One region of the Blautia sp. DFI.3.45 genome, then DNA from elsewhere that is predicted to be linked to it. Evidence: riboswitches for the same ligand, from Rfam matches in the RefSeq annotation. Region 1 holds a riboswitch; the other holds the start of a gene.
What was found. Region 1 has a riboswitch for ZMP and ZTP ahead of LJE09_RS09445 (formate--tetrahydrofolate ligase). Riboswitches for the same ligand answer to the same signal wherever they lie in the genome.

Region 1 (15,379 bases):
AGTAAGTCCCCTGCTTCAATTGCGAAAAGCAATAAGCAGTGGGTGGGACTATGTGAAGAATAGGATCATCCAGCAGATTTGGTATGCAGAAAGCTGGATAGTTATCGAAATAGCCGCAGTATATTGGAGTATCCGAATACTGCGGTTATTTTGTTAGGAGGTGAATATATATGGAGTTTCAGCATGAACTGATCATTCCTAATGAGGGACTTCCGTTTAAGGTTTTTCTTTTTGAAGGAGGAAATGGCAATTATGTGCGTGAGAAGCACTGGCATACGTCTGTAGAGATTTTTGCTGTGATGGAGGGGCGACTGGATTTTTTTGTAAATAAGGATGAATATCCGCTGAAAGCTGGAGAGCAGATAATCATTAATTCCAATGAGATCCACTCTATCCATGCTGTGGAGAAAAATAAAACAGTAGTTCTGCAGATTCCTCTGAAACAGTTTGAGAATTATTTTACTGCCCAGAGATATATCCGTTTTCGGGGGCAGGAGGAGCTGGTGGATAAGAAACTGGCTTCTTTGCTTCGTAAATTATATCATGTGTATTCCGAGCGGAAAATTGGATATGAGTTCCGGACAATTTCTATTTTTTACGAGATCATGTATATCCTGGTGAAGGATTACCGTGTGACAGAGACCAGGGAGAAGGATATCCGACACAGCCGCCGTCTGGATGCATTGTCAAAAATCACCACATATATGCGTGAGCATTACAGGGAGGAACTGAAGCTTTCTGATGTGGCGGCTACTTTTGGATACTCGGATGCATATTTGTCGCGAATGTTTCAAAAATATGCAAAAATCAACTATAAAACTTATCTGCAGGATATCCGTATGGCATATGCGTACAGGGATTTGCTGAATACAGACCATACAATTAGTCAGATTGCACTAGATAATGGATTTTGCAGCAGCAGGGGTTTTTCCGGGGAATTTCAGAAAAGATATGGGATACTTCCAAGTGAGATGCGAAAACAGATAAATGAAAAAGGTCAAAAAAACGCTATAGATTAGACAAGAAAACTGGCGAAAAATACCCTTTATTCTGATATATTCTAAGCACAGTCAAGAAAACGTAATATCGACAGAATATAAGGAGGTTTTTGAAGTGAAAATTCAGAATGTAACAGATGCTTCCTTCCGTAAATATGGAAAGGTGCTTGAAGGGTATGACTTCAGTGCTCTTCTCAAAGAAATGAAACATACACCGGTTCCGGATGATGTGGTTTATGTACCATCTGTTGAGGAGCTGGAAGCTCTGGATGTAGCAAAAGCACTGCAGAATAAAGGATTTGGCGGAATCCCGATCGAAATTGGATACTGCAACGGACATAATAAGAAATTAAATGCAGTAGAATATCACCGCAGTTCAGAGATCAATGTAGCGGTAACAGATCTGGTGCTGCTTATCGGAAGCCAGCAGGATATCACAGATGATTTTACATATGATACTTCTAAGATCGAAGCATTCCTGGTACCTGCAGGAACAGGTATTGAAGTATATGCAACTACACTTCATTATGCGCCATGCAATGTACAGGATGGCGGTTTCCAGTGTGTAGTCGTACTTCCGGCAGGAACCAATACAGATCTTACATTTGAGACAGCTAAGACAGGCGAGGACAGCCTGCTGACAGCTAAGAACAAATGGCTCATTGCACATGAAGATGCGGCAATCGAGGGTGCAGTAAACGGACTTCGTGGAGAGAATATCACCATTGACTGAGTTGCTCGGAATCTGTGGCAGTAGAGTATCAGAATATAGTAAATGAATAACAAAATCATATAAATACATATCAAATATGGAGGAATTTATATTATGAACAATATACCAGTAGTAAAACTTGGATTAATCGCAGTAAGCCGTGACTGTTTTCCGATTCAGCTTTCTGAAAAGAGACGTGCAGCAATCAAGGAAACTTATAAAGGTGAACTTTATGAATGTCCTGTAACTGTTGAGAACGAGAAGGATATGGAGAAAGCTCTTGAAGATGTAAACAAAGCAGAGTGTAATGCGCTGGTTGTTTTCCTTGGAAACTTCGGACCTGAAACTCCTGAAACTCTGATCGCAGAGAGATTTGACGGACCTTGTATGTATGTAGCAGCAGCAGAAGGTGACGGTGATATGATCAACGGCAGAGGTGATGCTTACTGTGGTATGCTTAACTGCTCCTACAACTTAAAAATGCGTCATCTGAAAGCATATATTCCGGAATATCCTGTTGGAACAGCAGATGATATTGCAAAGATGATCGCTGATTTCGTACCGGTTGCACGTGCAGTCATCGGTGTCAGCAATCTTAAGATCATTACTTTCGGACCACGTCCACAGGACTTCTTCGCATGCAACGCACCTATTAAAGGCCTCTATGAGCTGGGTGTTGAGATTGAAGAGAACTCAGAGCTTGATCTTCTTGTTTCTTTCAAAGAGCATGAAAATGATCCTCGTATCCCGGAAGTTTGTGCAGATATGGCAAAAGAGATGGGCGAAGGCAAATATTATGCTGACCTTAATGTGAAAATGGCACAGTTTGAGCTTACACTTCTTGACTGGGCAGAGGCTCATAAGGGAGCAAGAAAATATGTTGCATTTGCTGACAAATGCTGGCCAGCATTCCCGTCACAGTTTGGATTTGAACCTTGCTATGTAAACAGCCGTCTGGTTTCCAGAGGAATCCCGGTATCCTGTGAGGTTGATATCTACGGAGCACTTAGTGAGTACATCGGACTTTGCATTTCCAATGATGCAGTTACACTGCTTGATATCAACAACTCTGTTCCACAGTATATCTATGATGAAGATATCAAAGGAAAATACGATTACAAGCTTACTGATACATTTATGGGATTCCATTGTGGAAATACTCCTGCATGCAAGATGTGTGATTCCAGAGCTGTTAAATATCAGCTGATTCAGCACAGACTTCTTGAGCCGGCAGGATCTGAACCAGACTTTACAAGAGGAACTCTTGAAGGTGATATTGCTGCATCTGACATTACATTCTATCGTTTACAGTGCAATTCCGAGGGCGAGCTGGTTTCTTATGTTGCAGAAGGTGAAGTACTGGATGTACCTACAAGATCATTCGGTGGTATCGGTATTTTCGCAATCAAAGAAATGGGAAGATTCTACCGTCACGTACTGATCGAGGGCAACTATCCGCATCATGGAGCAGTTATGTTTGGACATTACGGAAAAGCATTCTATGAGGTAGTGAAATTCCTTGGACTGGATGTTAAGAAGATTGGATATAACCAGCCGGCAGGCGTAAGATACCCGACAGAAAATCCATGGGGTTAATGAGAAATCAGTAAAACGGATTATTAATGTTCATGTGAAGTGAATGAATCTGAATACAGAATAAATAAACTGACACTATATTAAAGGCATCCCGGGGCTTTGCTCTGGGATGTATTAGATTAGAAATAGAAAAGGAGAGCACTTATGTATTATATTGGTATTGACCTTGGTACTTCCGCTGTAAAACTTCTTCTTATGGAAGAATCAGGAAAAATCTGTAACATCGTATCCAGAGAATATCCTTTATTCTTCCCACATCCGGGCTGGTCTGAGCAGAAACCGGAAGACTGGTTTGCGCAGAGTATGGAAGGAATGAAAGAGCTGACAAAGGATATCGACAGAGCGCAGGTAGCAGGAATTGGTTTTGGCGGCCAGATGCATGGTCTGGTAACACTTGACAAGGATGATAATGTGATCCGTCCTGCAATCCTCTGGAATGACGGACGTACAGGCGAAGAGACAGAATATCTGAATACAGTGATCGGAAAAGACAAACTTTCACAGTATACAGCAAATATTGCTTTCGCAGGCTTCACAGCACCGAAGATCCTCTGGATGCAGAAAAACGAGCCTGAGAACTTTAAGAAGGTAGTAAAGATCATGCTGCCTAAGGATTATCTGGCATATCGCCTGTCCGGTTCCTTCTGTACAGATGTTTCTGATGCTTCCGGTATGCTTCTTCTTGATGTAAAGAACCGCTGCTGGTCAAAAGAAATGCTGGAGATCTGTGGAATCACAGAAGAACAGCTTCCGAAACTGTATGAGAGCTGGGAAGTAGTAGGAACTTTGAAACCTGAGATTGCGAAAGAACTTGGATTCAGTGAAGATGTAAAAGTTGTTGCAGGTGCAGGTGACAATGCGGCAGCTGCTGTAGGAACAGGTACAGTTGGTGACGGTCAGTGTAATATTTCTCTTGGAACATCCGGAACTGTGTTTATTTCCAGTAAAAACTTTGGTGTGGACGAAAATAACGCACTTCATTCTTTCTGTCATGCAGATGGAAGCTATCATCTGATGGGATGCATGCTCAGCGCAGCTTCCTGTAACAAATGGTGGGCAGAGGAGATTCTTCAGACAAAGGATTTCGCAGCAGAGCAGGCTCCAATTCAGAAGCTGGGAGAGAATCATGTATTCTTCCTTCCATATTTGATGGGAGAACGCTCACCTCATAATAATCCTGATGCAAGAGGTGTATTCTTCGGAATGTCCATGGACAGCACAAGAGCAGACATGACACAGGCTGTTCTGGAAGGTGTTGCCTTTGGTCTTCGTGATTCCCTGGAAGTTGCAAGAAGCCTTGGAATCAAGATTGAGAGAACCAAGATCTGCGGTGGCGGAGCTAAGAGCCCACTGTGGAAGAAGATCATTGCAAACGTTATGAACCTGAAGGTTGATGTTCTGGAGAACGAAGAAGGCCCGTCCATGGGTGGTGCTATGCTGGCAGCAGTAGGCTGTGGTGCTTACCCGGATGTAGAAACCATCGGTAAGAAATTTGCCAAAGTTGTTGATACAGTAGAACCGGATCCTGAACTGGTTGCAAAATATGAAGAGAGATATCAGAAGTTCAGAACTCTGTATCCGGCGATGAAGCCATTGTTCTAATCGAATATCTGCCTGACATACTGGGGTTGTTGTGCTTATTTAGCACAACAACCCCATTTTGACGTACATATGATGATGACCAATCACCATAGCCTATTGATTATGACATATCAGGAAAAGGGCAGCTTCAGGAATTCTTCCATGGCTCTGCTGATATAGCGGCCTTTCTTCCAGTAAAAAAATACAGTGCGTTTACTGCTCTGACCGGGCAGCTTATAAAAAACAAGTTCTGAATTTGTTGGAACTCTGGAGAGCAGAAGATCCCCGATGAAAGTGATACCCATTCCCAAACATGCAATATTATAGGCAGTCATCTGCTGATCCAGGCGAAATACTACAGAAGGTGAAAAGTGATTTTCCTGACAAATGGTCAGCGCACGCTTACCGGTATCGTTATCTGAACGAAGAATAATAAATGGTTCGTTCTCAAAGTTGTTTAATGGAACAGAAGGAATATGAGAAGAACGGAACTGCCCGTTCCGGATTTCCTCAATAGGAATCTGATATTTCTGCAGTCTGGTATTTACTGAATAATTTTTGGGAACCGCTAGAAGAAGTTGTTCTTTCTGGTAGATATAATGTTCAAAAATCTGGTTATCCAGAATACAGTTATCAATTACCAGATCTAACTTTCCGGCCTGGAGAAACTGGGATAGCTTTGCTGTACTTTCTTCTACAAGAGAAATTTGAACATGGGGGAATTTTTGGGAAAAATCAGCAATAAGGGGAGGCAGAATCCACGAAGAAAAAAAGTTACTGCCACCTACATTAAGAGTTCCTGTTTTGAGATTTCCCAGATCCAGTAGGTAGTTTTCGAGATTATTTTCAATATCCATGACTTTTTCAACAGCCTGTACATAATGTTTTCCAACTTCAGTTAACTGCAAAGGTTTGGTACTTCGATCAAAAATAGGATAGCCAATACGGTTTTCCACACGTTTTACATTGGCGCTTAAAGAAGGCTGCGAAATGAAAAGAGCAGCAGCAGCTTTGGAAAAGCTTTTTTCCTTGTAGACCTCATAGATGTATTCCATTCCCTGAAACATATAAACTCCTCCGATATATAATTTAAACACTATATATTTTATAAAAATATATGTATTTGATTATATTATAGCAGAGATATATAATGAGGGCAAATACATGGGAGGGCGAATAACTATGAAAAAAACAGACTATCGTGTAGAAAGGGATTCTATTGGTGTAAAGGATATTCCGGAAGATGTATATTATGGAGTACAATCCTTACGTGCGGCTGAAAATTTTCACATTACGGGGCTGAATATGCATCCGGAAATTATTAACAGTCTTGCATACATAAAAAAAGCAGCAGCGATAACCAATTGTGAGGTGGGGCTTCTTGAGAAGAAAAAAGCACAGGCGATTGTCCAGGCATGTGATGAAATTGTTTCAGGAAAATTCCATAATGAATTTATTGTGGATCCTGTTCAGGGAGGAGCTGGCACATCTTTAAATATGAATGCCAATGAAGTAATTGCAAATCGCGCGATTGAGATACTGGGAGGAAAAAAGGGCGATTATACAATTATAAATCCTAACGATGATGTGAATTGTGGACAGTCTACCAATGACGTTATTCCTACTGCCGGTAAAATGACTTCTCTTCGTTTGTTGCAGAATCTGAAAAAACAGCTTCTTCGCCTCTATGATGCTCTTAATGAAAAAGCTACAGAGTTTGATCACATAATAAAAATGGGGCGTACACAGATGCAGGATGCAGTACCAATTCGTCTGGGACAGGAATTTAAGGCATATTCGGTAGCAATCATGCGTGATATCCACAGAATGGATAAAGCAATGGATGAAATGCGGACTCTTAATATGGGAGGTACTGCTATTGGAACAGGAATTAATGCAGATGAGGGCTATCTGAGAAGAATTGTTCCAAATCTCACTGAAATATCGGGAATGGACTTTATACAGGCTTTTGATCTGATTGATTCCACTCAGAATCTGGATCCATTTGTAGCCGTTTCCGGTGCTGTGAAAGCATGTGCGGTAACTCTTTCCAAAATGTCAAATGATCTCCGTCTGATGTCCTCCGGTCCACGTACTGGTTTTGGGGAGATTAATCTTCCGGCAAAACAGAATGGTTCCTCTATTATGCCAGGTAAAGTTAATCCGGTTATTCCTGAAGTAGTGAATCAGGTTGCTTTTAATATTATTGGTAATGATGTTACCATTACCATGGCTGCAGAGGCTGGTCAGCTGGAATTAAATGCGTTTGAGCCGATTATTTTCTATTGCATGTTTCAGTCTATCGATACTCTTGGCTATGCAGTCCAGACATTGGTAGATAATTGTATTGTAGGAATTACGGCAAATGAAGAAAGATGCCGTTATCTGGTAGAAAACAGTGTAGGTATTATCACTGCAATCAGCCCCCATCTTGGATATCAGAAGGCTGCGGATATTGCAAAAAAGGCAATTAAGACAGGCGAATCTGTAAGAAGTCTGATTCTGAAAGAAAAGCTTATGGACGAGGATGAACTTAATCGCATTCTGGATCCGATCCATATGACGGAACCTGGTATTTCCGGAAAAGATTATCTTATAAAAAAATAAAGAAAAAAACAGGCGGGAAAATCTTCCCGCCTGTAAAATCGTCTGGACACATATCATATATAAATATGATTTTTATATTTTTGAATTATTCGATTGATTTCAACTGGATTAGAACAGACCTGTGATCTTACCTGTCTCGTCTACATCGATTCTCTCAGCAGCCGGAACTTTAGGAAGACCTGGCATTGTCATGATCTCGCCTGTAAGAGCTACGATGAATCCTGCACCAGCGGAAATCTTCAGGTTACGTACTGTAACTTCGAAGTCAGTAGGAGCACCCAGTTTAGTCTGGTCATCTGTTAAGCTGTACTGTGTCTTAGCTACACAGATCGGGCAGTTGCCAAAGCCAAGAGCTTCTAACTGTTTCGCCTGTTTCTGAGCGTTAGCTGTCAGAACTACTTTCTTACCGCCATATACTTTCTGAACAATCTGGTTCAGTTTGTCTTCGATAGAACCTTCCAGTTCATATGCATAGGAGAAGTCGTTTGGTTCTTCAACAAGACGGATAACTTCTTCTGCAAGTTTGATTCCGCCTTCGCCGCCTTTTGCCCATACTTCAGAAAGAGCAACGTTAACGCCCAGTTCTTTACATTTAGCTTCTACAAAGTCAAGCTCTGCTTTTGTATCTGTAGGGAATGCGTTGATAGCAACAACACATGGAAGTTTGTATACGTTTTTGATGTTGGAAACGTGTTTTAACAGGTTCGGGATACCTTTTTCAAGAGCTTCCAGGTTTTCATTGTTAAGGTCAGCTTTAGCAACGCCGCCGTTGTATTTCAGGGCACGTACTGTAGCTACGATTACAACTGCGCTTGGTTTTAAACCAGCCATACGGCATTTGATATCAAGGAATTTCTCAGCACCAAGGTCAGCACCGAAACCAGCTTCTGTGATTGCATAATCAGCAAGCTTCATAGCCATCTTTGTAGCTGTTACAGAGTTACATCCATGAGCGATGTTTGCGAATGGTCCGCCATGTACGATTGCAGGAACGTGTTCCAGAGTCTGTACAAGGTTTGGTTTCAGAGCATCTTTTAACAGGGCTGTCATAGCGCCTTCTGCGTGAAGGTCACCTGCTGTTACAGGTTTCTGCTCGGAAACTTTTCCGTATGTATATCCGATGATGATCTTGGATAATCTTTCTTTCAGGTCCTTGATGTCGCTTGCAAGACAGAGAACTGCCATGATTTCAGATGCAACTGTGATGTCGTATCCGTCTTCACGAGGCATACCGTTTGTCTTTCCGCCAAGACCATCTACTACGTTACGAAGCTGACGGTCGTTCATATCTACACATCTTCTCCATGTGATCTTACGTGGGTCGATGTTTAATGCATTGCCCTGGAAGATATGGTTATCGATCATAGCTGCCAGTAAGTTGTTAGCTGCGCCAATGGCATGGAAGTCACCTGTGAAGTGAAGGTTAATATCTTCCATAGGAACAACCTGTGCATATCCGCCGCCTGCTGCACCACCTTTTACACCGAATACCGGTCCTAAGGATGGCTCACGAAGAGCTACCATAACACTCTTGCCAAGTCTCTGCATACCATCTGCAAGACCTACAGTAGTAGTAGTTTTACCTTCTCCTGCTGGAGTTGGGTTGATAGCTGTAACGAGGATTAATTTTCCATCCTTCTTATCACTTTCTTTCAGAAGATTGTAGTCGATTTTTGCTTTGTATTTTCCGTACTGCTCCAGATATTTGTCGTCAATACCTGCTTTCTCTGCGATCTGAGTAATTGGAAGCATCTCGCATTCCTGTGCAATTTCAATGTCTGATTTGAATCCCATAATTGTTTTTCTCCTTTCGTTTCCGCATAACATGAAAAACTTCTGTTGCTGTTCACTCCGCGATCAGCAACAATTATTAATTGAAAGAAGTATTGGCCGGTCTGCCTGGTATTCCTGATTTCTGCCCTGAAAGTTATAAAAAAAGGCCAGTATCTGAATATTTCAAATACTGCCCAGACGGTCGGCTCCCACAAACCTCCGACTCCACGTGGTTTGCACTCCACTCTTTCCGTCAGTACTCGAAGGTTCTTTCAATTGATGAATACAATATATCATTTTGAGAAAAAAATGTCAAGAAAATTTTGTTGAAACGTCAAAAAATGTGAGTAAACTGGATAAAAGTTGTGCAAATTGATAAGAGAAGAGAATCGTAATCCCTGGTCATGAAAGAAAATACGTTTTCTCAAGGAAAGAAATTGTTAAAAAATAAACACAGTTTTCCCTGATAAATGAAGAAAATATAAAAAGCGGGTAAAGCTAGAGCGTGTCTGAAAAATCATTCCCGCAATCTGCACGCCCCCACTTTGCGGGATATTTCACCCGAATTCAGTTGCCGTAGCCCGCTACGGCGCCCTCATCCGGGCAAAATATCCCACAAATTGTGACGCACATCTTGCAGAAAGCCTTTTTCAGACACGCTCTAGTGCAAAATATGGAAAATGGAATTGACAACAGTTCAGAAGATATGTTATTCTCATCTTTAGTATGAAAAGACATTATCGTTTTCATGCAAATATTTGCTCACATTCAGAGACAGTTTCTGAATGTTAAGCCATACGGACAGGCGGGGCAGTTGCCGGGTGGGAGACACCACATTATTGATTGAGTTAGGAGCTCAAATTTTATAAGTTGATTACTTTATAATAATCAGTGCGTAAGCACACATCATCTTGTGAAACGGTCAATAAGAGCATAGCATATATTTGCCAGCGATTGAAGACGACAGCAGTCATGAATATTTCAGAATACGGGAACAGGCACAGGATACAGACGGATTTATACGGGAAATCCGGTCAGTATATAAAGAGACAGAGCCTGAGAAATTCTATAGATCATGAGAGAAGCAGATGGTGAATGAACTTATCTGCTTCTTTTTTTGTGCAGATATAGCAAATATAAAGGATATGGTTGGAGATAAACGCTTTGCGAGGATGTGTCTCACATGCGTTCGACTTGAATATATAGAGAAATAATTGAATCATTGTGCCGGTTTGAGGCAGTATACAATTGCTGAATGATAGAACTGTATTTGCCGGTACATGACGACAGGAAAAGAGGAACATGTCAAATGGATTATGAAAGACAACAGCATGCGCCCATATATGAAGCACTGGAACGTTTCCGAAAGAAGAGAGTCGTTCCCTTTGATGTGCCGGGACATAAAAGAGGAAGAGGAAATCCGGAGCTTGCACAGTTGCTGGGAGAGAAATGTGTGGGGCTGGATGTTAATTCTATGAAGCCGCTGGACAATCTCTGCCACCCGGTTTCGGTGATCAGAGAAGCGGAGGAGCTTGCAGCAGATGCTTTTGGCGCAGCGCATGCATTCCTTATGGTAGGAGGAACCACATCTGCAGTGCAGAGCATGATCCTGTCTGTCTGCAAGGCAGGGGATAAGATCATTCTGCCGCGAAATGTACATAAAAGTGCCATCAATGCCCTGGTACTGTGCGGTGCAATTCCGGTTTATGTAAACCCGGAGGTGAATGCGCAGCTGGGCATTTCCCTTGGCATGGAAGTCAGTCAGGTGGAGAAGGCTATGGATGAGAATCCGGATGCGGTGGCAGTTCTTGTAAATAACCCTACCTATTATGGAATCTGTTCGGATCTGCGGACTATCGTAAAGAAGGCTCATGCAAGAGGAATGAAGGTGCTGGCAGATGAGGCTCATGGAACCCATCTTTATTTCGGCAGAAACCTTCCTGTATCCGGAATGGCGGCAGGTGCTGACATGGCGGCAGTTTCCATGCACAAATCCGGCGGAAGTCTGACACAGAGTTCGCTGCTGCTTTTGAATAAGAGTATGAATGCAGAGAAAGTGCGCCAGATCATCAATCTGACTCAGACCACAAGCGCTTCTTATCTTCTGTTGTCCAGTCTGGATATCTCCAGAAGAAATCTGGCACTCAGGGGAGAGGAATCCTTTGAAAAGGTTGCAGGGATGGCGCAGTATGCCAGAGAGGAGATCAATGAGATCGGCGGTTATTATGCATATGGTATGGATCTGATCAATGGAACCAGTGTTTTTGATTTTGATGTTACAAAACTCTCCATTTATACACTGGGAAATGGGTTGGCAGGTATTGAAGTTTATGATCTTCTCAGAGATGAATATGATATTCAGATCGAGTTTGGAGATATCTGTAATATTCTGGCTTACATTTCCATCGGAGACAGGCTTCAGGATATTGAGAGACTGGTAGGGGCATTGGCTGATATTGAACGTCTGTATAAGAAGGACAGCACAGGTATGCTTTCCGGGGAATATATCGCACCTGCAGTGGTGGCGTCTCCACAGCAGGCATTTTATGCGGAGAAAGAATCTCTGCCCATGGAACAGGCGGCAGGCAGGATCAGCGGTGAATTTGTTATGTGTTATCCTCCGGGAATCCCGATTCTTGCTCCTGGAGAAATGGTGACACAGGAAATTGTAGAATACATTCTTTATGCAAGAGACAAAGGCTGTTCCATGCAGGGAATGGAGGATCCGAAGGTAGAAAATCTTCAGGTCCTGAAAGGGGGTATCTGATCATGGAATTATGGTATTCCGAGTTCCATACAGGAAATGTAAAGCTTTCTGTCCGGATTAACCGACAGTTATTTTCAGGGGAAAGTGAATTTCAGAGAATCGATGTGTTTGAGTCTGAAGAATTTGGAAGATTTGTGGCTCTGGACGGTGAGATCGTATTTTCTGACAAGGATGAATTTATTTATGATGAAATGGTCACGCATGTGCCAATGACAGTACATCCCAATGTAAAAAATGTTCTGATCATCGGCGGCGGTGACGGTGGAGTTGCCAGAGAACTGATCCATTATCCACAGATTGAGAGCATTGATGTGGTGGAATCCGATAAAATGTTTGTGGATGTATGTGCGGAGATGTTTCCGGATATTGCCCAGGGACTGAAGGATGAGAGAGTCAATATTTATTATGAAGACGGCCTTCGGTTCCTGCGGAATAAAAAGGCCAGATATGACCTGATCATCAATGATTCCACAGATCCGCTGGGACATACAGAGGGACTTTTTACAAAGGAATTCTACGGAAGCTGTTATAAGGCTCTCAGAGATGACGGAATCATGGTTTATCAGCATGGAAGTCCTTTTTATGATGAGGATGAGGTGGAATGCAGAAAGATGCACAGAAAGGTTTTCCGGTCATTTCCGGTGAGCAGGGTTTATCAGGCACATATCCCTACCTGTCCCTCGGGATACTGGCTTTTTGGATTTGCATCAAAGAAATATCATCCACTGGAAGATTTCAGGCCGGAGAGGTTTGATAATCTTAATATAGAAACATGGTATTATACAACAAACCTTCACAGAGGAGCATTTATGCTTCCAAAATATGTAGAAGATTTACTGGAAGAGGAGGAAAACAGTTTATGAGTAGATTATTGGTAATCGGATGTGGTGGGGTAGCTTCAGTGGCAATTCGCAAATGCTGTCAGAACAGCGATGTTTTTACAGAGATTATGATCGCAAGCAGGACAAAGGAAAAATGCGATGCACTCAAAAAGAAGATTGAAAGTACAACGAAGACAAAAATTGAGACAGCAAAGGTAGATGCGGATAATGCAGCAGAGGTCGCAGAATTGATCAGAGCCTATAAGCCGGATGCTGTCCTGAATGTGGCACTTCCATATCAGGATCTTACCATCATGGATGCATGTCTGGAAGCCGGTGCGGATTATATTGATACTGCCAATTATGAAGCAGAGGATACAGAAGATCCCACATGGCGTGCAATCTACGAAAAGAGATGTAAAGAAAAAGGCTTTACTGCATATTTCGATTATTCCTGGCAGTGGGCTTATAATGAGAAATTTAAGGAAGCAGGACTGACTGCTCTTCTGGGAACCGGTTTTGATCCGGGTGTTACCAGTGTATTCAGTGCCTATGCCTTGAAGCATTATTTTGATGAAATCCATACCATTGATATTCTGGACTGTAACGGCGGTGATCATGGATATCCTTTTGCCACAAACTTTAACCCGGAGATCAATCTTCGAGAGGTTTCCGCAAATGGTTCCTACTGGGAAGACGGACATTGGGTAGAAACAGAGCCTATGGAATTTAAATCTGTCTATGATTTCCCTGAGGTAGGAAAGAAGGATATGTATCTTCTTCATCATGAAGAGATTGAATCACTGGCAAAAAATATTCCGGGAGTACAGAGGATCCGTTTCTTTATGACATTCGGACAGAGCTATCTGACACATATGAAATGTCTGGAAAATGTAGGAATGCTTTCCACCGCACCTGTGGAATTTAATGGACAGGAGATCGTGCCGATCCAGTTTTTGAAAGCTCTTCTGCCGGATCCTGCATCTTTGGGTCCGAGAACAGTGGGTAAAACAAATATCGGCTGTATTTTCACAGGTGTTAAGGACGGAAAAGAGAAAAGTATTTATATTTATAATGTATGTGATCATCAGGAATGCTATAAAGAGGTGGAATCCCAGGCAATCTCCTATACAACAGGTGTTCCGGCTATGATCGGTTCCATGATGGTAGTGACCGGACAGTGGAAGAAGCCGGGTGTATTTAATGTGGAAGAATTTGATCCGGATCCATATATGGAAGCACTGAACAAATGGGGACTTCCATGGAAAGTCTGCGAAGATCCTGAACTGGTAAAGGTCTGGAAAGCCAATGAAGATTAATCAACTGCAAACTCCCTGCTATGTGATCGATGAGAAGAAGATGCGGGAGAATCTGGAGATTTTGAAAAAAGTCCAGGAGGATACCGGGTGTAAGATCCTTCTGGCGCAGAAAGCGTTTTCCGGTTTTGCTCTGTATCCCATGATCGGAAAATATCTGGCAGGTACCACTGCCAGCGGTCTGTTTGAGGCAAGGCTTGGATATGAAGAGATGGGGAAAGAGAATCATGTTTTTTCCCCTGCTTACCGTACAGAAGATATAGAGGAACTGGATCGGATCTGTGACCATATTATCTTTAATTCCACAGCACAGCTGAAGAAATTTAAAGAAGTGTGTACCGGAGCCAGTCTGGGACTCCGTATTAATCCGGAATGCTCCACTCAGGGGGATCATGCGATCTATGATCCCTGTGCGCCGGGTTCAAGGCTGGGGGTTACCAGAGAGAACTTTGACGGGGAATGTCTGAAATGGATCGACGGACTGCATTTTCATACGCTCTGCGAACAGAATGCGGATGACCTGGAGAAAACATTGCAGGCGGTAGAGGAGAAGTTTGGAGAATTTCTGTCTGAGGTTTCCTGGCTGAATATGGGTGGCGGACATCATATTACCAGAGAGGATTATAATGTAAAGCTCCTGGAAAAATGTATTCAGCATATGAAGGAAACCTATGATCTGGATATTTATCTGGAGCCCGGGGAGGCTGTTGCCCTGAATGCCGGATATCTGGTGACAGAGGTTATGGACATTGTGGAAAATGAGATCAGAACGCTGATTTTGGATGCTTCTGCAGCCTGCCATATGCCGGATGTGCTGGAGATGCCCTATCGTCCGCCTCTTAAGGACAGCGGGGAAGCAGGGGAGAAGGCATATACCTACCGCTTATCTTCCTGCACCTGCCTGGCAGGAGATGTGATCGGAGATTATTCCTTTGACAGAGAGATCCAGATCGGGGACAAGCTGTATTTTATGGATATGGCGATTTATTCTATGGTGAAGAATAATACATTTAACGGTATGCCGCTGCCGGATATTGCGGTTATGCATGAGGACGGAGAGTGTGAGGTTATCAGACATTTCGGATACGAAGACTTTAAGAGCCGGCTTTCCTGATATCTGCCGGGCTATCAAAGAAAAGGAGACAGACATGGAAGTTACAGAGAAGAACAGAACAAAATATCGTATGCCCGGAGAATTTGAGCCTCAT
Region 2 (15,379 bases), on a different contig from region 1:
TTTCGCAAAAATCATAAAAATTACTTGCATTCAAACAATCGATATGCTATTATAAGGCCTGTGATACACAACAGTTCACAGACCAAATGCCCAGATAGCTCAGTTGGTAGAGCAGAGGACTGAAAATCCTCGTGTCGCTGGTTCGATTCCGGCTCTGGGCATTTTTTATTTTCTTTTTTGCTCACGGCTGGTTAGAAAAAGCCTGGGCATTTTTTATTTTCTTTTTTTGCTCACGGCTGGTTAGAAAAAGCCTGAGCATTTTTTATTTTCTTTTTTTGCTCACGGTTGGTTAGAAAAAGCCTGAGCATTTTTTTATTTCATTTTTTAATATTGTCTTCTCTCACTTTCAGCAGTATAATTTTTCCAGAGTATGTTTGAAAAATGCTTTCCGCAAGATGTGCATCACAATTTGTGGGAATGATTTTTCAAACACGCTCTAAGACTATCATGAAATTTTGTATCAATATCATCACAATTTTCCCAATATTAATACAATATTTTATTGAAGCAATATTTCACATAAGAAAGGAACTAAACTCATGAGTGACTTTAAAGTCGAGACTAAATGTCTCCATTCCGGTTACACTCCGTCTAAGGGTGAACCATGCGCACTCCCGATTTATCAGAGTACCACTTATAAATATGATACTACTGATGAAATGGGACAGCTCTTCGATCTTAAGGCAGAAGGATACTTCTATACCCGTCTGCAGAACCCCACAAATGATGCTGTAGCAGCAAAAATTGCAGATCTGGAGGGTGGTGTTGCCGCTATCCTTACCTCTTCCGGACAGGCTGCCAACTTCTATGCAGTCTTCAATATCTGCGAAGCAGGTGATCATGTTGTGGCGGCTTCTACTATTTACGGAGGAACCTTTAACCTCCTGGCTGTTACCTTCAAAAAGCTTGGCATTGACTGCACTTTCGTTGACACCGATGCTAGCCCTGAAGAAATTGCAGCTGCCTTCCGTCCTAATACAAAGGTACTTTTCGCAGAGACCATCGCAAACCCGGCCCTGGTAATTCTTGATATTGAAAAATTCGCAAAGGTTGCTCACGAACATGAAGTTCCGCTTATTGTAGACAACACCTTCGCTACACCTGTAAACTGCCGTCCTTTTGAATGGGGAGCTGATATCGTCACCCATTCCACAACCAAATATATGGACGGACATGCTGTGCAGGTTGGCGGAGCTATCGTTGACAGCGGTAACTTTGACTGGGATGCCTATGGACATAAATATCATGGACTGACTGAACCGGATGAATCTTATCATGGTGTTATTTATACTAAACAGTTTGGAAAGAAGGCTTATATCACAAAGGCAACCTCTCAGTTAATGCGTGACCTGGGCTCTATCCCGTCTCCTACAAACTGCTTCCTGTTAAACCTGGGACTTGAAACTCTTCCTCTCCGCGTGGAACGTCACTGCTATAATGCACAGAAGATTGCCGAATTCCTGAATGCCCATGAGAAAGTATCTCACGTAAACTATGCCGGACTTCCTGATGACAAATACTATGCACTTGCTCAGAAATACATGAACGAAGGCAGAACCTGCGGTGTTATCTCCTTTGAACTGACAGGTGGTCGAGAAGCTGCAGTCCGCTTTATGGACAGCTTAAAGCTTGCCACCATCGCAACGCACGTAGCAGCATCCAAAACCATGATCCTGCATCCTGCAAGCCATACTCACCGCCAGATGAACGATGAACAGCTTGTGGAAGCCGGCGTATCACCGGGAATGATCCGTCTCTCCGTTGGTATTGAAAATGTTGAAGACATAATTGCTGACATCGAACAGGCATTAAAAAACGCTTAAAAATCAAATTCAAAAAATCCGACAAAACTTCTGAAATGATTTTATCATTTTCTGGTTTTTGCCGGATTTTTACTATTTTATCCAAAAATATTCTTCAGAATTTTTACTCAAGCAGATATACGTCTGTATAATATACGCCTTTATCTTCCCCTTCCTGATGAGTGGCAACATAAATATCAATACAATTATGTTTAATCGCACCGCCACAGTCCTCAGCCACATAAACCTGTCCATTGATCACAACTTTCGAACCATATGGAATCTGTGTAGGATCTACAGCAATCGTACGATTCGTCGTAGCCGTCACACCTGTGGAGGTAACCCCATTCGCCCAGGGGCCACAGCAGATACTACATGGACAGTAATGTGTGATCTTAAACGTTCCAAGAGGTTTCAGTGTTGCATCAGAAGACACAGCAATAGGAGTTCCTACCTGAACACCACTGACAGCCGCTCCTTTTGAAGCAGTTACACCATCCACAGCCTCTGCAAAAACGCCTTTGCCTTCACTTTTATGAATTGTTCCTGCTTCTTCACCGTCTACTTTAGCGACCTTTGACTCCTCTGTTTTCTCCTCTGCTGCTGTATTCTCCAGAACACTGGTAGGAATATATCCAATGCCTCTTTTTCCATTCTCTTTTTTATAGTAAATCTGACTCCAGATGCCATTTACTGTAGCCAGGCGCTTCACTTCATCCTCCTGAATGACCTCACCTACTACCTGTCCATCCTTCTTTCCCGGATAATCCAGAATATCACTGTCCTTCAGTGCTGTAAAAGTTCCCTTTGCCTGAGCAACCTGATCACTGTCATTGATATGTTTTGTGGGCACATAGCCACTGATCTTTTCCGTACCCTTTTTGCTCTTTTTCTCATAAGTCACTTTACTCCAGCCATTATCACATACGGCCACTCTCTCTACACCGGTACCAAGATACACTCTTGCAAGCTTCTTTCCGTTTTTCCCTGGCATAGAACGTATATAAGTCGCCTTTGCAGAAACAGAAACCTTATCTGACTTGGCAACTGCAGTTACCTTCTCTCCACTTCCATTATCAATCTCAAAGGTCTGCGGTGTCTTATTATCCTGCTTATAAGCATTAATTGTCCCCTCATAATCCAGAATATCCGCAGAAACTGTTGTTGATAAAGTAAGCATACTACAAACTAATAATGCTAAAATTTTTTTCTTCATAAACTGAGCCTCAACTCCTTTATCGTCTCTCTCCGTCTGTCCTATCATAGCACACCCCCTCCCAATTTGCAATTTTCCACCCCATCCTTCACGGAATCTTCATAAACTATATTGCTTCTATTATTTCTATATGCTATAGTAAAATTATCAGAATTCTATTCTGCCTTACGAAAGATAAGATAAAATATAAATATTTTTTCGTAAAGGAGTGTGATTTTATGACTGCTGTTAAAGAACGTATTATAGGTGCTGTATCAATTATGAGTGATAAAGATGCTAATATCTTCTGGCATATTATTCAAAAACATTTTAAACTGCCTGATACATTCGCAGATATAGAAAAAGTTGAACCCGATGAAACAGATTTAATAATGTTAAAGGAAATCGAAAACAACCCTGACTGTCACGAATTCATTTCTCAGGAAGAATTAATGAAAGAACTTAATATGTAAGTATTGTTCCCTGAAAAGTGCCAATTTCAGCACTTTTCAGGGAGTCATAATTTTTCAATAAAACCATCATAAAAAATTTCAAAATAAATAAAAAAACATTTGACAAACTCCACTGCATATAGTATCATATATTTTGTCGCTGAGGTAATCACTCAACTGACATCATAAATGCGATAGTGGCGTAGTTGGTAACGCGCGACCTTGCCAAGGTCGAGACCGCGGGTTCGAGCCCCGTCTATCGCTCTTAAAGCATCAGCTAAGGCTGATGCTTTTTTCATCCCCTTCTATTAACTTTCCATAACTATAGCAATTCCATATCTGCGAATAACATCTATAGCCAATATCCTTGATTAACATCCCTGAGTCAAGCGTATATTCGCAATCCGCTTCGCTACGCGGCTCTACACCAGCGCAGGACATTATATGTTTTTGCCCGCATTTGCAGGAGTCTTAGAAAAAGTTAGCGCCAGGAAATCTGCGTTATGTAAAAAAATTTCACTGTCTGAGCCACATTTGCGGCGAGTTTGAAATTTTTTTACATGTTTTTAGCAGATTTCCTGGCGCTTAGTTTTTCTTAGGCTCCGAAACCGCGGACAAAAACATATAATGTCCTGCGCGTCCCCATACCAGCACCTTAGTGATGGAACAATCTGATACCAGTAAAACTCATCACCATTCCATATTTATTGCAAGTCTCGATCACAGCATCATCACGCACAGATCCACCCGGCTGCGCAATATACTTCACGCCACTCTTATGAGCACGCTCAATATTATCACTGAATGGGAAGAATGCATCAGATCCCAGTGTAACATCCGTCATCTGATCCAGCCATGCACGTTTCTCTTCTTTTGTAAATACTTCCGGTTTCTCTGTGAAAGTTTTCTCCCACATACCATCAGCAAGTACATCCATATATTCATCCCCGATATAAACATCAATGGCATTGTCACGTTCCGCACGTGAAATTGTATCTTTAAATGGCAGATTCAGCACTTTCGGGCACTGGCGAAGGAACCAGTTGTCTGCCTTCTGTCCTGCAAGTCTTGTACAATGTACACGTGACTGCTGTCCTGCACCAACACCGATAGCCTGTCCATCTTTTACGAAACATACAGAGTTGGACTGTGTATATTTCAGGATGATCAGAGAAATCTTCATATCTCGTTTTGCTTCCTCTGTAAGCTCTTTATTCTCTGTCACAATATTGGAAAGCATTGCATCATCGATTTCAAGCTCCTGACGGCCCTGCTCAAAAGTTACACCAAATACTTCTTTGTGTTCCAGCGGAGCCGGTACAAAGTTCTCATCGATCTGGATCACATTGTAATTTCCTTTTTTCTTCTGCTTCAGGATCTCCAGCGCTTCCTCTGTGTATCCAGGTGCAATAACACCGTCAGATACCTCTCTCTTGATCAGAAGTGCTGTATCTTTATCACACACATCAGAAAGAGAAATAAAATCACCAAAAGAGGACATTCTGTCAGCACCGCGAGCTCTTGCATAAGCGCATGCTAATGGTGAAAAATTCTTCCAGTCCATATCATTTACCCAGTAGATCTTTGCCAGAGTCTCTGTAAGAGGAAGTCCTACAGCAGCACCGGCAGGAGATACATGTTTAAAAGATGTAGCAGCAGGAAGTCCTGTTGCTTTCTTCAGATTGGATACCAGCTGCCAGCCATTAAAAGCATCCAGGAAATTGATATATCCCGGTCTTCCGGAAAGGATCTTTACCGGAAGCTCAGATCCGTCTGCCATATAAATTTTTGCAGGTTTCTGATTCGGGTTACAGCCATATTTTAATTCGAATTCTTTCATTATATAAATCCTCCGTATGAACCAAATAAGTATTTTAAAATTAATTCCTGTAAATAATTTCTTACTGCGAAAGCATCATCTTATGTTCACAATAATCTATGAGCACTATCTGTACTCAGTAAGTGACTATTATTTATTCTTATTAATGATCTTGCTTTCGTACTTACCTGTCTCAATATCAATATATCTTACAAACAGAGATACTTTGTTATCTTCGTTCAGGCTGTTCCAGAGAAGTTCTGCAAACTCATCCATATCATCCGGAATTGCTACCAGTTTCGGTTCGCCTTCAAAGCTTGGAAGTGGATTTCCGTCACATTTATAAGTATGGATGAAATGTCCCTCTCCTGCAATGGCATTCTCGTATGCAAATGTGTATCTGTTACATGCATCCGGATTTCCGTTGTTGCTCTTGAGAATTGACATTGCATAGTTGAATTTTCCGTTCTCTACGTGCATAACACCGGAGATACGAGGTGTATAGTTCGGACCGTCCGGCTCGAATTCTCTGCTTCTTAAGGACTGCTCAAAAGTAAGCTGATGATCCATTCCCTCATAAATGGTATCTGTCTGATCTCCGTTAGTTACGATTGTTTTGTTTCCCAGTACACGTACAGGTGCATAGATGATCAGACTCGGATCTGTAAGTTTGGACGGATCAAATGCCTGGGTACGGATTCCCTCACCATCCTCTACAAATACTCTGTTTCTGCTGTTCTCGCTTCTGCCCATGATGAAATAAGCTGTCACTGCTTTCTTACCGTCTGCGGAACGTCCAATCACAATTCCTCTGCCAGGATAGGAATTCTCTTTCAGTTCTTTTTCCAGTGATAACATTTCCATAATTTTTCTCCTTTTCGTTAAAAATAAGGTTAAAAAAAGCCTGGGAAACCTATTTATTCATTGAATAATTTCCAGGCTGCCCAGGCGGTCGGCTCATATACTCGCTGCACTCCCTGTAGGTAATCCTACTTCCGCCAGTCATGCAGGCACTGTCGTGAAAAAAAATCACACGTTGTTATTATAGTACAATACTTCTTTGTGGATTTCAAGGCAAATTTTTTTGTACTGTGCTGAATTTTCGTTTTACTGAACATCCTGCAAACCATAATCAACATCAATCTGCGCCGCAATATCCGATTTCATCTGTATCCATGCATCCGGATTCTCCACATAATATTTCGGACAGTTTTTTCCGGTAACATCATAATGCCGGATCACGTTCTCTGATGTAAGCCCAAACCGCACGCACAACCACGCAGAAAGCTTCACTGCCGAATCATAAGTTGCCTCATTAAATTTCCCCGTCTCATCCGGATGACAGCACTCGATGGACAAAGTATCTACATTACGTGAGTTCGTCGCATAGGACATCTCTGACGTAGGAATACACTGCACCACTTCCCCATCCAGCCCCACTACAAAATGACTGCTCACCTTTGTGTCATGAGTAGTCGCCAGATTCTCAAAGTAGTTCCTGTTTGCAATGGCTGTTGCCCCCGGATTTGCAGTATAATGAATGGCAATATACTGTACACTCTCAATAGGAATCTGCGGTCTGGAATATTCATTCGGTGTCAGCAGTTCCACATCTATGTACGGCGCCCCTTCTTTTTGCCATTGTTCCGGTCCGCCTGAAGAATCCGCATTATCTGTTCCTGACTGTTCCGCATCAGAAATCATCGTGTCAGAATTATGTAAAAAGTCCCCAATACTCCATCCATTTTCACTGGCCCGATTTATTATGATCCACCCGATCAGAACTATGATCACGAGCAGCATAAGGCTCATAAGAATTCTCTGATTTCTCTGCCTTACTCTGCTGCTCTTTCGTCTTTTCGACCTGCTGTTTTTCTTTTTTACTGCAGTTTTCCCTGTTCTGGTATCTGTTTTTTTCTTTTTGTTTGTATGCTTTTGCATTTTTACCTTCTCTTACGGGATTTTACTCCCTGCCAAAAATACCCCGGCCGGCATGCCTGGAAATCTTATTTCTTTCCATCAGCAGCCAGCCGGGGCATATATTACACCTGAAATTTATTATTTGTCATCTACGCTATAGTTCGGAGCTTCTTTTGTGATATGAATATCATGTGGATGAGATTCCTTAAGAGATGCAGCAGAAATCTTGATGAATCTGCCTGTTTCTTTAAGCTTCTCAATAGTTTCTGCTCCACAATATCCCATACCGGAACGGAGACCGCCCATGAGCTGGAATACAGTATCCTCAACATGTCCTTTGTAAGCAACACGTCCTTCTACGCCTTCCGGAACAAGTTTCTTCGCATTCTCCTGGAAGTAACGGTCTTTACTTCCGTTCTCCATAGCTGCGATAGATCCCATACCGCGGTATACTTTATATTTTCTGCCCTGATACAGTTCGAATGTTCCCGGGCTCTCGTCGCATCCTGCAAACATGCTTCCCATCATGCAGACATTCGCACCGGCTGCGATTGCCTTTGTGACATCTCCGGAATATTTGATACCACCGTCTGCAATGATCGGGATTCCGTATTCTTTTGCAGCTTCGTAGCAGTCCATAACAGCAGTGATCTGCGGAACACCGATACCTGCAACAACTCGTGTGGTACAGATAGATCCAGGTCCGATACCAACCTTAACTGCATCTACACCGGCCTCGATCAGAGCCTTTGTCGCAGCACCTGTTGCTACGTTACCTGCGATTACCTGCAGTTCCGGATATGCTGCCTTGATCTCGCGTACAGCCTTCAGAATGTTCTCTGAATGTCCATGTGCAGAATCAATTACGATCACATCTACAGATGCCTTTACAAGTGCATCAACACGTGCAAGTACATTAGCAGTGATTCCTACCGCAGCACCGCAGAGAAGACGTCCCTGCTCATCCTTTGCAGCCAGAGGATATTTGATCTGTTTCTCAATATCTTTAATAGTAATTAAGCCTTTTAAGTTAAAGTCATCATCTACAATGGGTAATTTCTCTTTACGTGATTTTGCCAGAATCTTCTTGGCATCTTCCAGTGTAATTCCCTCTTTGGCTGTAATCAGTCCCTCAGAAGTCATGCACTCTTTAATCTTCTTGCTGAAATCTGTCTCAAATTTCAGATCACGATTAGTAATGATTCCGACCAGTTTTCTGCCCTCTGTGATCGGCACACCGGAGATACGGAACTTTGCCATTAACTCATCTGCGTCCTTAAGTGTATGTTCAGGAGATAAATAGAAAGGATCTGTGATAACACCGTTCTCAGAACGTTTTACCTTGTCTACCTCTTCTGCCTGCGCTTCAATGGACATATTCTTATGAATAATACCAATACCACCCTGTCTCGCCATAGCGATCGCCATGCGATGCTCGGTTACTGTATCCATTCCTGCACTCATCATAGGAATGTTCAGTTTAACCTTCTTTGTTAAGTAAGTTGTGACATCTACCTGATTCGGAATTACCTTTGAATATGCCGGAACTAACAGCACGTCATCAAAAGTAATGCCTTCACCAATGATAGTACCCATTGCATTTCCTCCCTTGCGTATATGAAATTAAATTACTATTGTAATGTAAAAAGGAACCAGCAACTGGTCCTTTTATTTTCAACAAGTGTAACAAAAATCAGATTCTATGTCAATCCAAAAAAACTTTGCTCGGTGCTGAATTTTTCATAGCCTGTGCAAGTGCCTCATCCGGTTCCAGGATGATCTTGCATAAATTTCCGTCCAGTCTTGTGATAACACCAAAGCGTTTATGCTCTGGATTTCCTGATGAAAAGTCCAGTACTTTCATGTTCTGGTTTCCGTTGTAATAGTCCATTCTGTGGGAATCCAGCGGTGCTGCCAGATCTGCTTCTGATAATTTGAAGCTCTTTACTTTCTTTCTTTTTGTCTTTGACATGATCATGTCGATGTCAAAATCGCCATTGATAAACAGATATTCATATTCTACATCTGTTTTCGGGATTACAAAATAGCATGCAATTCCAAGCGCTACGGCAATGATCAGTGCCAGCGGTGTGATGATAAGTCCGGCAAATACTGCCAGCACTGTCAAAACGATCAGACCGTATTTGAGCAGGCTGTCTTTAGCCGTCTTATCTTTCTTTACCAGTAATTCTGAATACAAGTCGCCCATTGTTTCGTCTCCTTTTCATTTGTTCAGCTGTTGAAAACAGCTTTTTTTGCACAGCATATTTAACAATTATATTTTATTCATCATGCTGTTTTTCTGCATTATATCACAAAACGGAACCATCGTCTATGACGACGGTTCCGTTTCACATATTCCACCTGTACTATGTACTATTGTTACTGTTCACACACCACTGTTCCGCGAGGTGTTTTGGCATGAATATGCCAAAATCCCGAGACATACAAGCCAAAATTCCATTGCCGCAGGCAATCTGGAATGAATTTTGGCTATGTTACTGTGAACGGAATGAACAGTAACATACTATTTTTATCTGAGCATACTGCAGTATAATTTTATCGTTTATTAAAAATTACATCATTCCCATTCCCGGGTTAGCAGCCGGTGCAGGTGTGTCTTCTTTGATAATTGCAACAGCAGATTCTGTTGTAAGTAATGTAGACGCAACGCTTGTAGCATTCTGAAGAGCACTTCTTGTAACCTTTGCAGGATCAAGGATACCTTCGCTTACCATATCTACATATCTTTCGTTCAAAGCATCAAAGCCGATTCCCGGTTCGGATTCTCTTACTTTGTTGATGATTACGGAACCTTCAAGTCCTGCATTTGCAGAAATACGGAACAGAGGAGCTTCCAGAGCTTTCAGGATGATATTTGCACCTGTCTTCTCGTCACCTTCCAGAGTTGCTGCAAGTTTTGCAACTTCTTTGGATGCGTGGATGTAAGCAGATCCGCCACCTGCGATGATACCTTCTTCTACTGCTGCTCTTGTAGCTGCAAGAGCATCTTCCAGACGAAGCTTAGCTTCTTTCATTTCTGTCTCAGTGGAAGCACCAACACGGATAACAGCTACGCCGCCAGCCAGTTTTGCAAGTCTTTCCTGTAATTTTTCTTTATCAAATTCAGATTTTGTTTCTTCAATCTGTCCACGGATCTGAGCAACACGGTTTGCGATTGCATCTTTGTCACCCATACCGTCAACGATAACTGTGTTCTCTTTTGCAACTTTAACAGATTTTGCACGTCCTAACTGCTCCATAGTTGCGTCTTTCAGTTCCAGACCAACTTCTTCGGAGATTACCTGGCCGCCTGTAAGGATTGCGATATCCTGAAGCATTTCTTTTCTTCTGTCACCATATCCCGGAGCTTTGACAGCTACTACCTGGAAGGTTCCTCTTAATTTGTTTACGATCAGAGTTGTAAGAGCTTCACCCTCTACATCTTCAGCAATGATAAGAAGTTTCGCACCAACTTTTACGATCTGCTCCAGTAATGGAAGGATTTCCTGGATGTTGCTGATCTTCTTGTCTGTGATCAGGATATATGGATCTTCCAGATTTGCTTCCATTTTTTCCATATCTGTTGACATATATGCGGATACATATCCACGATCGAACTGCATACCTTCTACAAGGTCAAGTTCTGTGTGCATTGTCTTGGATTCTTCTACTGTGATAACGCCATCTTTGGAAACTTTTTCCATAGCATCTGCTACTAACTGTCCAACAGTCTCATCGCTTGCGGAAATAGATGCAACGTTTGCGATCTGTTTCTTGCCGCTGATTGTCTGGCTCATGTTCTTGATTGCTTCTACAGCTACATCTGTAGCTTTCTTCATTCCTTTTCTGAGGATGATCGGGTTAGCGCCTGCTGCCAGGTTTCTCATTCCTTCGTGAACCATAGCCTGTGCAAGAACAGTAGCTGTTGTTGTACCATCACCTGCTACATCGTTTGTTTTGGAAGCAACTTCTTTGATCAGCTGTGCGCCCATGTTTTCAAATCCATCTTCCAGTTCAATTTCTTTTGCGATTGTAACACCGTCGTTTGTAATAAGCGGAGCACCGTATGGTTTGTCAAGAACTACGTTTCTTCCTTTCGGTCCTAATGTTACTCTTACTGTATCAGCTAATTTATTTACACCAGCTTCAAGAGCTGCTCTGGCTTCTGCGCCGAATTTAATTTCTTTTGCCATGATAATATGACCTCCTGATTCAAATTTTGATCTCTATGAATTTTTTCTGATACTTAGCCGGTATTTCATGTTACATCCTGTAAATATTATCTTATAAGTATCTTCATTTATGTTTTCTATTTTGATATTGCTTATTTAACAATTGCAAGAATATCATTCTGTTTTACGATAATGTATTCTGTGCCATCCATCTTTACTTCTGTTCCTGAATATTTGGAGTAGATAACTTTATCACCTACAGCTACTTCCATTTTTACTTCTTTGCCGTCAACAACTCCGCCAGGTCCTACAGCTACAACTTCTGCCTGCTGTGGTTTCTCCTGTGCCTGTCCCGGAAGAACGATTCCGGATTTTGTTGTTTCTTCTGCTTCAACCTGTTTTAATACAACTCTGTCACCTAAAGGTACTAATGTCATGATCTATATCCTCCTTTATTCTCCAACTAAAGCTTTCCTGTTACCGTACTCTTTTCGTTATCGCAAAATATCCGGTAACTATTTCGGCACTCTGTCTGATTCTGCCGATTTTTGCTAGCACTCATTTACTTCGAGTGCTAATCACTGTCCTTATATTATTGAAAATGAGTCGATTTCGCAAGTGCTTTTATCATTATAAAATAATCTATATTCTCTTTTTTACTTATATATACTCTTTTTTTCTTTTGTTTTCTTAATTTACAAATAATTTTGTCATAACAAGTCCGGAGAGCTTTATTATGTTATAAGCATATTACGGAGTAATTTTCTTTAACATAAAATAAAAAGACCGTCCACCATACAGCAGACAGCCTTCTTGCATTCATTATTTATGGAAGCTTCTATATCAGGATTTCTTATTTCTCTGAGCTTTAATCTCTTCCAGTTCATCAAAGATGACTTCATTCAGCACTTTAATGTAGGTTCCTTTCATACCGGAAGATCTGGATTCGATCACACCGGCACTTTCAAACTTCCTCAAAGCGTTTACGATAACAGATCTGGTGATTCCCACGCGGTCTGCGATCTTACTTGCAACCAGGATTCCCTCATCTCCGTCAAGTTCATCAAAAATATGGATGATCGCCTCCAGTTCGGAGAAAGATAAAGTATTAAACGCAGATTTCACTACCTGCTGCTTTCTGTCCTCCTCAGCATTCTCTTCATGAACCGCTCTCATCATCTCAAGCCCTACAACGGTTGTTCCATATTCACTGACAATAATATCTTCAATGTCATATGGTTTCTCATAACGATACATAAATACAGTACCCAGTCGTTCCCCTGCAATATCTATCGGATTAATGATTCCCTGATAACTGCTTGATACATGTTCAAATCCCAGTGTCTGAAGATTTACATTCTCTTTTGTTGACAGGACACCCAGAAATCTCTCGTTTAACAGGGAATCTACATATCCGCCAACCTTGTCCTCGATCAGTTCAGTGATCTCCTCTACTCCCGGGCATAAACTGACACCCAGAACCTTTCCTTTTTTACTGAGAACCAGAATGTTGGAACTCAGTGTCTCCATCAGAACCTGACAGATGTCATTAAATACCACTTTGCTGGAACTGCTGTTATGCAGAAGTTTATTAATTTTTCTTGTTCTATCCAGCAGCTGAACACTCATATTGTCCTCCTTTCACCCTGTACATATCCGAAATCTTTCTGTCATTATTTCATAAATGAGCAGTCACTTTCTTTTGCTCGCAAGGAAGATTCAGACACACATGGTCATTAACATTACTGATACTTTGATTTTACACGTTTTAAAGTCAAATTACAAGACAAATTTTACTATTTTTTTATTTATTTTTGCTTTTCTGAAAATAGATTCCTTTTATAATATTATTCAATAAATATCATCATCAAAAGTTCAAAGGATTGAAGACAAAAAGTCAGAAAGTCACTGACTGTAAGACAAAAAACGGAACTGTTGCATTAATGAAATTCATTTTCAACTGCTGCAACAGTCCCATTTATAACATTTACAATCCGTTATTATTCTTTCTCGTCCTTTGCCTCTACATATCCACATGTCTCCTGGCTGCAGACAAGCTTATTCCCCTTTTCCACCATATAGCTTCCACATTTCGGGCATTTCTTTGCTGATGGCTTCTGCCAGGACATGAAATCACAATCCGGATTATCCTCACACCCGTAGTACTTACGTCCTTTTTTGGTTTTCTTAAGCACAATCTCTTTTCCACATTTCGGACATGCCACCCCGATCTTCTCAAAATATGGTTTGGTATTTTTGCATTCCGGAAATCCCGGACATGCAAGGAATCGTCCATGAGGACCATATTTGATCACCATATGTCTGCCACAGTTTTCGCAGATCACATCTGTCACTTCATCCTGAATATCAACCTTTTCAAGTTCTTCCTCTGCAGCATCTACATCCTTCTTCAGATCCGGATAGAAGTTGCTTACTACTGTCTTCCACTTTACAGTTCCTGCTGCCACACAGTCCAGAAGCCCTTCCATAGTCGCAGTGAAGTTTACATCTACAATACTCGGGAAAGCCTGTTTCATAATATTATTGACAACTTCCCCCAACTCTGTAACATACAAGTTCTTCTGTTCTTTTGCAACATAACGGCGGCTGATGATCGTTGTGATCGTCGGCGCATAGGTACTTGGACGTCCGATCCCCAGTTCTTCCATAGTCTTGACCAGAGATGCCTCTGTATAATGTGCAGGCGGCTGCGTGAAATGCTGTTCTGGTTTCAGTTCCTTAAGACTAAGCTTCATTCCTCTTTCAAGACTCTGATTCAGAACATTTCCTTTTTTCTGGTCCTCTTCATCTGTGTATACAGACATAAATCCGTCAAATATGATCTTGGAGGCAGAGACTGTAAAAATATACTGGTCTGCACCAATCTTTACAGATGTTGTTTCGTATTTTGCAGGAGCCATTCTGCTGGCCGCAAAACGTCTCCAGATAAGCTGATACAGTCTGAACTGATCTCTTGAAAGAGATTCCTTCAGTACAGCCGGTGTACGGCTGATGTCTGTAGGACGGATCGCTTCGTGAGCATCCTGGATCTTCTGTCCCTTTTTCACAGCTTTCTCAGACTTTGAAACATAATCCTCTCCGTACTGAGCAGTGATATATTCTCTTGCAGCAGCATCTGCTTCCTCCGAGATTCGGGTGGAATCTGTACGCAGATAAGAAATCACACCTACCGTTCCATTTCCTTTGATATCAATTCCTTCATACAGCTGCTGTGCCAGACGCATTGTCTTCTGTGTGGAAAAGTTTAAGGTCTTGGCTGCTTCCTGCTGTAAGGTACTTGTAGTAAAGGGAAGCGGTGCATTCTTGATCCTCTCGCCTTTCTTTACTTCATTGATCTCATATTCTTTATCTTTCAGAGAGGCCAGAAGTTTATCCATTTCCTCTTTGCTGTGGATATCCATCTTTTTATCTGTTCCATAAAACTTCGCCTGCAACGGTTTCTTCTCACCCTTCACCTGAAAATCTCCCTCCAGGCTCCAGTATTCTTCCGGAATAAACGCATTGATCTCATCTTCTCTGTCACAGATGATACGAAGCGCAACAGACTGTACGCGCCCCGCACTTAAGCCTCTCTTGACTTTTGCCCAGAGAAGCGGGCTGATGGTATAACCTACCATACGGTCAAGCATACGTCTTGCCTGCTGTGCATCTACCAGATCCATATCCAGGTCTCTGGCCTGTTTGATTGATGATTTTACTGCTGTCTTGGTAATCTCGTTAAAGGTAATCCTGTGCATCTTCTTCGGATCTTCTTTTAATGCCTGCATCAGATGCCAGGAAATTGCCTCTCCCTCGCGGTCAGGGTCAGTTGCAAGATAAATCTTATCTGCTTTCTTTGCAGCCTTGCGAAGCTTTGCAAGCAGTTCTCCCTTTCCTCTGATCGTTATATATTTGGGTTCAAAATCATGCTCAACATCAATTCCGAACTGACTCTTCGGGAAATCACGGACATGTCCGTTAGAAGCTTCCACATCGTAATTCGCACCGAGAAATTT

Region 2: another riboswitch for ZMP and ZTP. It lies ahead of LJE09_RS11000 (IMP cyclohydrolase); the one in region 1 lies ahead of LJE09_RS09445 (formate--tetrahydrofolate ligase).

What each region holds. Positions count from the first base shown of each region.
Region 1 is NZ_JAJDMI010000022.1:20,964-36,342, reverse strand. It holds gene LJE09_RS09475 (AraC family transcriptional regulator) at 171-1,019, shown strand; gene LJE09_RS09470 (DUF4867 family protein) at 1,114-1,731, shown strand; gene LJE09_RS09465 (L-fucose/L-arabinose isomerase family protein) at 1,825-3,306, shown strand; gene xylB (xylulokinase) at 3,451-4,908, shown strand; gene LJE09_RS09455 (LysR family transcriptional regulator) at 5,019-5,954, opposite strand; gene LJE09_RS09450 (aspartate ammonia-lyase) at 6,052-7,494, shown strand; gene LJE09_RS09445 (formate--tetrahydrofolate ligase) at 7,603-9,288, opposite strand; ZMP/ZTP riboswitch at 9,453-9,538, opposite strand; gene LJE09_RS18805 (hypothetical protein) at 9,708-9,788, opposite strand; gene LJE09_RS18800 (DUF6783 domain-containing protein) at 9,835-9,888, opposite strand; gene LJE09_RS18795 (DUF6783 domain-containing protein) at 9,865-9,957, shown strand; gene LJE09_RS09440 (aminotransferase class I/II-fold pyridoxal phosphate-dependent enzyme) at 10,577-12,034, shown strand; gene speE (polyamine aminopropyltransferase) at 12,037-12,897, shown strand; gene LJE09_RS09430 (saccharopine dehydrogenase family protein) at 12,894-14,174, shown strand; gene nspC (carboxynorspermidine decarboxylase) at 14,164-15,285, shown strand; gene aguA (agmatine deiminase) at 15,320-15,379, shown strand, end outside.
Region 2 is NZ_JAJDMI010000028.1:27,544-42,922, forward strand. It holds tRNA gene LJE09_RS10970 (tRNA-Phe) at 89-161, shown strand; gene LJE09_RS19190 (DUF6783 domain-containing protein) at 318-422, opposite strand; gene LJE09_RS10975 (O-acetylhomoserine aminocarboxypropyltransferase/cysteine synthase family protein) at 540-1,823, shown strand; gene LJE09_RS10980 (3D domain-containing protein) at 1,927-3,066, opposite strand; gene LJE09_RS10985 (hypothetical protein) at 3,237-3,470, shown strand; tRNA gene LJE09_RS10990 (tRNA-Gly) at 3,641-3,713, shown strand; gene LJE09_RS10995 (phosphoribosylaminoimidazolecarboxamide formyltransferase) at 4,105-5,289, opposite strand; gene LJE09_RS11000 (IMP cyclohydrolase) at 5,419-6,132, opposite strand; ZMP/ZTP riboswitch at 6,204-6,284, opposite strand; gene LJE09_RS11005 (peptidoglycan recognition protein family protein) at 6,376-7,080, opposite strand; gene guaB (IMP dehydrogenase) at 7,327-8,784, opposite strand; gene LJE09_RS11015 (DUF6106 family protein) at 8,894-9,397, opposite strand; gene groL (chaperonin GroEL) at 9,765-11,384, opposite strand; gene groES (co-chaperone GroES) at 11,516-11,800, opposite strand; gene codY (GTP-sensing pleiotropic transcriptional regulator CodY) at 12,207-12,992, opposite strand; gene topA (type I DNA topoisomerase) at 13,364-15,379, opposite strand, start outside.